DNA from 2 places in the Streptomyces sp. NPDC001868 genome. Region 1 is predicted to be linked to the other one. Evidence: riboswitches for the same ligand, from Rfam matches in the RefSeq annotation. Region 1 holds a riboswitch; the other holds the start of a gene.
What was found. Region 1 has a riboswitch for cyclic di-AMP ahead of ABT147_RS05715 (C40 family peptidase). Riboswitches for the same ligand answer to the same signal wherever they lie in the genome.
Positions count from the first base shown of each region.

Region 2: another riboswitch for cyclic di-AMP. It lies ahead of ABT147_RS16790 (transglycosylase family protein); the one in region 1 lies ahead of ABT147_RS05715 (C40 family peptidase).

Region 1 is NZ_JBEOYO010000003.1:215,816-220,263, reverse strand. Features, by position in the region: gene ABT147_RS05725 (C40 family peptidase) at 1-93, opposite strand, end outside; gene ABT147_RS05720 (hypothetical protein) at 599-952, shown strand; gene ABT147_RS05715 (C40 family peptidase) at 985-2,196, opposite strand; cyclic di-AMP (ydaO/yuaA leader) riboswitch at 2,206-2,379, opposite strand; gene pcrA (DNA helicase PcrA) at 2,622-4,448, shown strand, end outside.
Region 2 is NZ_JBEOYO010000012.1:91,587-96,034, forward strand. Features, by position in the region: gene eno (phosphopyruvate hydratase) at 1-634, opposite strand, end outside; gene ABT147_RS16790 (transglycosylase family protein) at 1,109-1,813, opposite strand; cyclic di-AMP (ydaO/yuaA leader) riboswitch at 1,818-2,017, opposite strand; gene ABT147_RS16795 (LysM peptidoglycan-binding domain-containing protein) at 2,201-3,259, opposite strand; gene ABT147_RS16800 (zinc ribbon domain-containing protein) at 3,490-3,918, opposite strand; gene ABT147_RS16805 (RNA-guided endonuclease TnpB family protein) at 3,800-4,448, opposite strand, start outside.

The DNA of each region.
Region 1 (4,448 bases):
CGCGGTCGCCGCGCCCGCGAGGGCGAACGTCGCGGCCGTGCGGACCGTATGGCCGCCGAGCGAGCGCTGTCTGGGCTTGCGGTGCGCTGCCACGTGGAGTCCACGTCCTCTCCGTACGACCGCCGTCCGAAGTACGAACATCGTCTGTCCGTACGGACCGCCTGGGGGAAGCGGTGACGCGTCCGGCGGCGGCCCGCACAGGGGGAGCGGGACGCCGCCGGACTTTCTCGGCGGTGGTGTCCGACTGCCGCCCCTGGTCCGGGCGGCGGTGGGGAGCCGGGCACCTGAGGGAGGACGCTAAACCTGGCTGTGAGGGCACGGTAACGCGTTGTACGGAAGTGGCGTGCACCGACCGCGAGGTGACCGTATGTGACCGTGATCCCGTCCTGGCGCCGTCGACTTCACGCTGCGCGATGACCGATGCGGCGATTTCGGACCGGGCGGGGGTGTGGCGGTGCTATGCGGCGCATATATGCAAGATCGTCAGGGTGTCGGGGACGCCCGGGACGCCCGGAACGCCCGGAGCGTGCCGCCCTCGGCGCCTCCGGGTACCCGCCCGGTGGCCGGTGGATCACAGGCCTCTCATTAGGCTCCGCGCATGGACGTACTCATCCACATCCTCGTCGGCCTCCACATCATCGGCATCGCCTCCCTCCTGGGCGGCTTCCTCACCCAGATGAAGGCCATGGGCCAGGGCACCGCCCGATTCGTCCCCGCCATGCTGCACGGCGCCCTCACGATGCTCGTCACCGGCGTGCTTCTCGTCGGCCTCAACCAGGCCGACGACCAGCCCGTCAACAACATCAAGATCGGCGTCAAACTCGCCCTGCTGATCGTGATCCTGGGGCTGGTCTACGTGAAACGGGACGAAGAGACGGTGGAGAAGCCGCTGTTCGGCCTGGTGGGCGCGCTGACCATCGCGAACGTCTTCATCGCGGTGCTCTGGACCTGAGGGCTCGCGCGTCTGTGCGAAGAACGCTGCCGCTACGCCGGCCGCACCACGCTGTGGATCGACGACTCCCCGTCGTAGAAGACCGACTCCTCGCGGACGTACGTTCCCGGCTTCGGGGCGTGGATCATCATGCCGTTGCCGATGTAGAGGCCGACGTGGCCGATGTTGTCGTAGAAGAAGATGAGATCGCCGGGCCTGGCGTTGGCGAGGGGGACGGTCGTGCCGGTCTTGACCTGGTCGTAGGTGGTGCGGGGCAGGTCGACGCCGGCGGCCTTCCAGGCGGCCTGGGTGAGGCCGGAGCAGTCGTAGGAGCCGGGGCCGGTGGCGCCCCAGACGTACGGCTTGCCGATCTGCGCGCGGGCGAAGGCGAGGGCCTTGGCGGCCTTCGAGGCGTAGGTGGCGTCCTCGGCCGGGGCGGCGGTCTCGGTGGTGCCGGTGGACGTCTCCGCGCCGGTGGAGGGCTCCTCCTGGGTCCCCTGGGCCCCTTGGGTGCTCGGGGCGCCCTGGGTCTCCTGCGCCTCCTGGGCCGTCGTCCGCGCCGCCGTCTGCTGCCGCGCGAGTTCCTCGGCCTTGCGGTCGGCCTCCTCCCGCTCGCGCTGTTCGATCGCGGCGAGCCGGGCCTGCTCCTCGGCGGTGAGGGTGGAGAGCAGTTCGCGGGCCTGGGCGAGCTTCGCCTGGACCTTGGCCTTGCTGGTCTTGAGGGCGTTCTGTGACTCGGTGAGCTGTTCGAGGCTGTCGCTCGCCTCCTGGCGCTGCTTCGTCGCCTCGGCCTGATCGGTGACGTACGCGTCGACGGCGTCCTTCTGGCGCTCCGTCAACCGGTCCATCAACTGGTTCTGGTCGAAGTAGTCCTGCGGGTTGTCCGCCAGGAGCAGCGAGGCCTGATCGGGGGCGGCCGCGCCGGTGCGGTACTGGGCCGCGGCGAACGAACCCAGCTCCTCCCGCGCCTCGTTGAGCTTCTCCGTGCGCTTGGCGACGGAGTCGAGGAGGGTGTCGACCTGCTTCTTCTGCTTGGTCGTCCTCTCCTTGGCCGCGTTGTAGTTCTCGGTCGCCGAACCGGCCTGGCGGTAGAGGGCGTCGACCTTCTTCTCGACTTCCTCCAGGCTCGGCTTGTCGTCGGCCGAGGGTGCGGCCGCGGCCGTTTGGGAGAGCAGGGCCACGGAGGTGAGGGCGGCCGTGGCGAGAGCGGGGGTGCGTATGCCCACGCGTGTTCCGGCAGGACGCGGCTTGCGGTGCGGCGCCATGGTTCGGCGTCTCCTTCCGTTGTCCGCCTACCGAGTTAGCTGTCGGGTTCGGGCGCAAGCTTCGGAAGGTTTGCCCTACGACCCTTGCCGCGTGCGGCGGTCGGGTCGATTCACCCCAGAGGATCGGTGGGTCCCCGGCTCCGGCTGCCACGGGAGGCGTGCCGGACTCGGCGGAGGGTCGTGCGGCCCGGCGACGTTCGCCGGTTGGGTCGTACGGCCCAGAAGAAAAAGCTAGCCAACTCGTGTGGCCCGTGTGAAGGTTGATGTTCGATATGCCCGATACGTTTTCGTGACCTTAGCCTCTTCGGCACGACAGGCGGTACGCTCGATCGCTCACCGTCGCAACGCGGTCGCGGTGTGTGGCGGATGCGGACTTCCCGGGGCGGCCTCTCGCTGTCAGTGGGGGCGCCTAGACTCGGAGAGCGATGAGCAGCCTCTTTGACGACAGCTTCCTGGCGGACCTCCAGGCCCCCCGCGGCCACGCGGAGGAGCCCCCGCCGCCGCCCGAGGACGATCACGTACCGGAGCCGCTTCCGGACGATCTGTTCGGCGGGAAGTTCGACGCGCCCCCGGACCGCGACGCGTACTACCGCGACGGCGCCCCCCGCCCGGCCCTGGACGCGGCGGCCCTCCTCGACGGGCTCAACGAGAACCAGCGCGCGGCCGTGGTCCACGCCGGCTCGCCCCTGCTCATCGTGGCCGGCGCCGGCTCCGGCAAGACCCGGGTGCTCACCCATCGCATCGCACACCTGCTCGGCGAGCGGCATGTCCACCCGGGCCAGATCCTCGCGATCACCTTCACCAACAAGGCCGCCGGCGAGATGAAGGAGCGCGTCGAGCAGCTCGTCGGCCCGCGCGCCCACGCGATGTGGGTCATGACCTTCCACAGCTCGTGCGTCCGGATCCTGCGGCGCGAGTCGAAGAGGCTCGGCTTCACATCCTCCTTCTCGATCTACGACGCCGCCGACAGCAAGCGCCTGATGGCGCTCGTCTGCCGTGATCTGGACCTCGATCCGAAGCGCTTCCCGCCCAAGTCCTTCAGCGCCAAGATCTCGAACCTGAAGAACGAGCTGATCGACGAGGAGGACTTCGCCGCCCAGGCCTCCGACGGCTTCGAGAAGACGCTCGCCCAGGCCTACGCGATGTACCAGTCCCGCCTCCGCGAGGCGAACGCGCTCGACTTCGACGACCTGATCATGACGACGGTCAATCTGCTGCGCGCCTTCCCGGACGTCGCCGAGCACTACCGCCGCCGCTTCCGCCATGTCCTCGTCGACGAGTACCAGGACACCAACCACGCACAGTACGCCCTGGTCAGAGAGCTGGTCGGCACCTCCGAGCACCCCGTGGACGTACCGCCCAACGAGGGGGACGTACCGCCCGCCGAGCTGTGCGTCGTGGGTGACGCCGACCAGTCGATCTACGCCTTCCGCGGCGCGACCATCCGCAACATCCTCCAGTTCGAGGAGGACTACCCGGACGCGACGACGATCCTGCTGGAGCAGAACTACCGCTCCACCCAGACCATCCTGAGCGCCGCCAACGCGGTCATCGAGCGCAACGAGTCCCGCCGCCCCAAGAACCTGTGGACCAACGCGGGCGCGGGCGCGCAGATCACCGGCTATGTCGCCGACACCGAGCACGACGAGGCCCAGTTCGTCGCCGACGAGATAGACCGACTGACGGACGCGGGCGACGCGAAGGCGGGAGACGTCGCCGTCTTCTACCGTACGAACGCCCAGTCCCGTGTCTTCGAAGAGGTGTTCATCCGCGTCGGCCTGCCCTACAAGGTCGTCGGCGGTGTCCGCTTCTACGAGCGCAAGGAGGTCCGGGACGTCCTCGCGTATCTGCGTGTCCTCGCCAACCCGGAGGACTCCGTCCCGCTGCGCCGCATCCTCAACGTCCCCAAGCGCGGCATCGGCGACCGCGCCGAGGCGATGATCGACGCCCTCTCGCAGCGCGAGAAGATCAGCTTCTCGCAGGCCCTGAAGCGCGTCGACGAGGCGTACGGCATGGCGGCCCGGTCGACGAACGCCGTCAAGCGGTTCAACACGCTGCTGGAGGACCTGCGGACCGTCGTCGAGTCCGGTGCCGGACCGGCGACCATCCTGGAGGCCGTCCTCGAACGCACCGGCTATCTCGCCGAGTTGCAGGCCTCCACCGACCCGCAGGACGAGACCCGCATCGAGAACCTCCAGGAACTCGCCGCCGTCGCCCTGGAGTTCGAGCAGGAGTCCGGGGCCGCGGCAGGC
Region 2 (4,448 bases), on a different contig from region 1:
GGTTCGGGGCGAAGCCGCCCTCGTCGCCGAGGCCGGTGGACAGGCCCTTGGTCTTCAGCACCTTCTTGAGGGTGTGGTAGACCTCGGCGCCCCAGCGCAGGGCCTCGGAGAAGGACTCCGCGCCGATCGGGGCGATCATGAACTCCTGGATGTCCACGTTGGAGTCGGCGTGCGAGCCGCCGTTCAGGATGTTCATCATCGGAACGGGCAGCAGGTGCGCGTTCGGGCCGCCCAGGTAGCGGAAGAGCGGCAGGTCGCTGGCCTCGGAGGCGGCGTGGGCGACGGCGAGGGAGACGCCGAGGATGGCGTTGGCGCCCAGCGAGCCCTTGTTGTCGGTGGCGTCCAGGTCGAACATCGCCTGGTCGATCAGGCGCTGCTCGGTGGCGTCGTAGCCGACGAGCTCCGGGCCGATCTGCTCGATGACCGCGAGGACGGCCTTCTCCACACCCTTGCCGAGGTAGCGGTTGGGGTCGCCGTCACGGAGCTCGATGGCCTCGAAGGCACCCGTGGAGGCGCCGGACGGAACGGCGGCACGACCGGTGCTGCCGTCGTCGAGGCCGACCTCGACCTCGACGGTGGGGTTGCCTCGCGAGTCGAGGATTTCCCGGGCTACGACGACGTCGATGGACGGCACGAGCATCTCCTTCATGGGATGTGACGCTGGTTGTGCGGGGCCGCTTGGGCCTTGCGACTAGAGCCTAACCGCCCCCGGGCTGTCGGCAGCCGACCGACCGTCCCGTGGACAGACAGACCGTACCCATTGTTTCAGGCCGGAACAAAGGGGGGTGGGCAAGAAAGTGAACAGAAGGAGCGTGCGCGGAGCGGGTGAACAGAGGGGGAGAGGCCCGGGAAACGGGCAAAGAAAAGCCCCGCCCCGGTGCGTACGGGGGAATGCGCACCGAGGCGGGGAGCCCGTGGGGACGGGGGGACGGCCCTCACGAGGTCTTCACTATGGAGGACACGGATGTGAGCGGGCTGTGGTTCAGCCGGGGAGCGGCCCGATTTCTCGGCCCTGCCGAACCCGCCCCGCCTGCCCGGTCGCCTGCCCGGCCGTGGGGGCGGCCGTGGGGGATGGCAGGCGGCCGGTGGCCGTCGTGATCGCCGTGGGTCAGCTCAGGTGGAGCTGCTGGCCCGGGTAGATGAAGTCGGCGTCGTCGATGATGTCCTTGTTCAGCTCGAAGAGCTTCTCCCAGCCACCCTTGACGTTCTTCTTCTCGGCGATGGCACTGAGGGTGTCGCCGCTGACGACCTTGTACTCGCCGTCGCCCTTCTTGACCTTCTTGCCGGTCGGGGTCTCGACGGTGGCACGCTCGGAGGAGCGGGAGGCGCGGGTGTCCTCGGTGCTCTTCTTGGCGCTCTTCTGCGTGTTCTGCTGGGTGCTCTCCTGCGCGGAGCCGGAGTTCGTGTTGCCGCTGGAGGCGGCGGCGCCGTCGTAGGAGGCGCTGGACAGGCCGGTGCCGCAGACCGGCCAGGCGCCCTTGCCCTGGCCCGCGAGGACCTTCTCGGCGACCGCGATCTGCTGGGCCTTGCTCGCCTGGTTGGCGGTGGAGGCGTACTGCGTACCGCCGTAGGCGGCCCAGGTGGAGGCGGAGAACTGCAGACCGCCGTAGTAGCCGTTGCCGGTGTTGATGGTCCAGTCGCCGCCGGACTCGCACTGGGCGACGGCGTCCCACTCGGAGGCGGTGGCGGCGGAGGCGCTGCCGGCGACCATCAGCGGAGCGGCCACGGCGGCGGCGCCGGTGACACCGGCGACGGCGATGGCACGAACGGCCTTGGACGGACGACGGTGCTTGCCCTTGCTGGAAAACAGCATGGAGTGATCCCCTCACCGACGCCTGCGAGGTGAGCTGTCGGGTTCGGGCCGGTTGAGTTGCCCGGCCGCGCCCGCTCGCCTTTCGGCTCACGTCGCGCGGCTTCACCCCAAGCCGATTCCGGCGGTGCTGCCCCGAAGGGCCTCAACTGCCGGACCCGGCACTTACCTTGGGTCCCCCGCTCCTGCCTACGGCGCTTGACGCGACGACTGTTCCTTGCGGTCGCTGGCAGGATTCGGCGTGCCGACCGCATGGGCCCACCAGTGGCGAGCGGTCACGACCGTAAACAGGTGATTGCCCGAATTTCAAAGCCGATCACGGGGTCTGTGATTCATCTCCCATGTAGATCAAAACGGGCATTCGGGGTCGAACCGGGACCCGAACTGTCGCTACTTTTCGCCCGTTTCGGCACCGACTTCGAGGGTCTGACCGGGAAGGATAAGGTCCGGGTCAGTTCCGACCGTGGTCTCGTTCTCGGCGTACAGCCCCCGCCACCCGCCGTCCAGCCCGAGCGAGTTCACGATGCCCGTCAGACTGTCGCCCACACGGACGGTGTAGGCGCCTTCGGCGGCCTCGCGCGCCGCGTCGCCGCCACGGGAGGCGTGACGGCCGGAGGGCGTGGAGTCGGCCCGGGAGGTGCCGGCCGCGTCCTCGCCGGCGCCGGCGCCCGTGCCCGCGCTCTCGTCGGCACTGGTGCCGCGATGGCGGCCGGTGCCGCCTTCACCGCCGTCGACAGTCGAAGAGCTGTCGTTCTGTGCCGACTTGTCCGAGTTGGTGCTGCCGGAGTCCGTGGAGTCGTCCGAGTCGGTGCCGGGCTTGGTCTTGGTGGAGCCTTCGAAGGTGCCGGGGGGTGATGCGGATGATTCGGACGATTCGGATGAACCAGCCGAATCCTGCGAGTCCTTCGAATCGGTCGATTCGCCGGAGCCGGTGCCGTCGGCCGACTTGTCCGGGTCGGTCGCATCGGTCGAACCGGATGAACTAGACGAACCGGATGAACCGGATGCGTCAGATGAACTGCCCGACTTCGTCGAGTCGTCCACCACGCCCGTGTCCACGTCGGCGGAACCAGAGTCGCCGCCCAGGTTGTGGAGCAGCCCACAGGTGGCCCAGACGCCGACGCCCTGGTCGGCGAGCACCTTCTCGGCGACCGCTATCTGCTGCGAACGGCTGGCCTGGTCGGCGCTCGTGGCGTAGTCGAGGCCGCCGTACTTCTCCCAGTTCGCCTGGGTCAACTGGAGGCCGCCGTAGCGTCCGTTCCCGGTGTCCGCGCTCCAGGAGGCGCCGCTCTCGCACTCCGCCACCTGGTCCCAGGTGGTTCCGCTGGCCGCGCTCGCGCCGGTGGCGCCGAGGAGTGGAATCGCGATGGCCGATCCGGTCACTCCGGCCGCGACGAGGAGAGCCGGAGCCTGACGGGGGCGACGGTGACGACCGTTCCCGGAGAGCATGCGGTTGCCTTTCACACGACAGCGGTGGCCTGTGCGACGGGTGTGGTGGCCCTTCGCACTGACGTGTGAACGTAGCCGCAGACGATCGTTTATAACAAGTCGATGCAGCGCAGATCACGTCACCATCTCGGCCGTGAACCATCAGGCTGCCGCATGACAGTTCACACCGCGTCGCGCTCCCGACTGCCCTCTACGACAGGACGGTCACAGGTCGCATCTCCCGCTGTCGGCTACACCGGTGACGGGACGGGCATGGTGACGAATGCCCACGCCGAGCGTGCGCGGTTGCGCACGTTGACCCCGGCGACGACATCGGCAGGCCCAGCGAGGCCGCACCGACGACAACGGAAGTGATCCCGGTCGGACCGGTTGGCCCGCTCGGTGTGGCCGCAGCGCGGACAACGCTGCGATGTGTAGGCCGCATCCACCTCCAGGAATGGCACCCCAGCCCTGCGGGCCTTATATGCGAGATGCTGCCCGAGCTGGTGGAAAGGCCAGGAGGAGATCCTGTCCCGCTGGTCGCCGCGAGGCCGTACCCGCTCACGAATGCCGCCGAGTGCTTCGACAGCGATGCCGCGACCGGTGCTCCCCCACGCTCGGCTTCGCTCGCGCGGGAGGGGCCCCCATGGCGACGGACACGATCTCCTTACTGATCCGATGGTTCACGTGGGTGGTATGGCGCTTCTCCTTCTGCCTGCGGCAAGCCAGGCGCCGCCGGGCCGAGCGGGTGTTCTTCTGCTGCAACTCAGCGCGCTTGCAAGCCTGCCAACGTCGATAGCGAGTCAGGCCGCGCCCTTGATGGTTGGCGCCGTCGGAGGTGGTGGCCAGGTTCACGATGCCCCGATCCACTCCGATCCAGTCGACCGGTTCGTAAACGTCCGGCTCGGAAATCTCGCAGGTAGCGATGAGGAACCACTTGCCACCCCGCTGGACCAGGTCGCTCTCACCCTTGCGATACGCCATGAGCATCTTGAGCTGGTCGGGCGAGCAGGCGAAACGGATGCCCTTCATGCGCCCATTCACCGTCCAGATGGACACCGTGCGTGCGTCGCACTGCCAGGACAGGCAGCGGTCGTCGAACGGCTGCGCCGCCTCCGGCCGGAAGACGATCGGGGCGCCGATCGCCTTGCGGTACCGCTTCGAGGCGGACGGCCCCAAATTGCCAGCCCTCAGATTGGCTTTCAGAGTC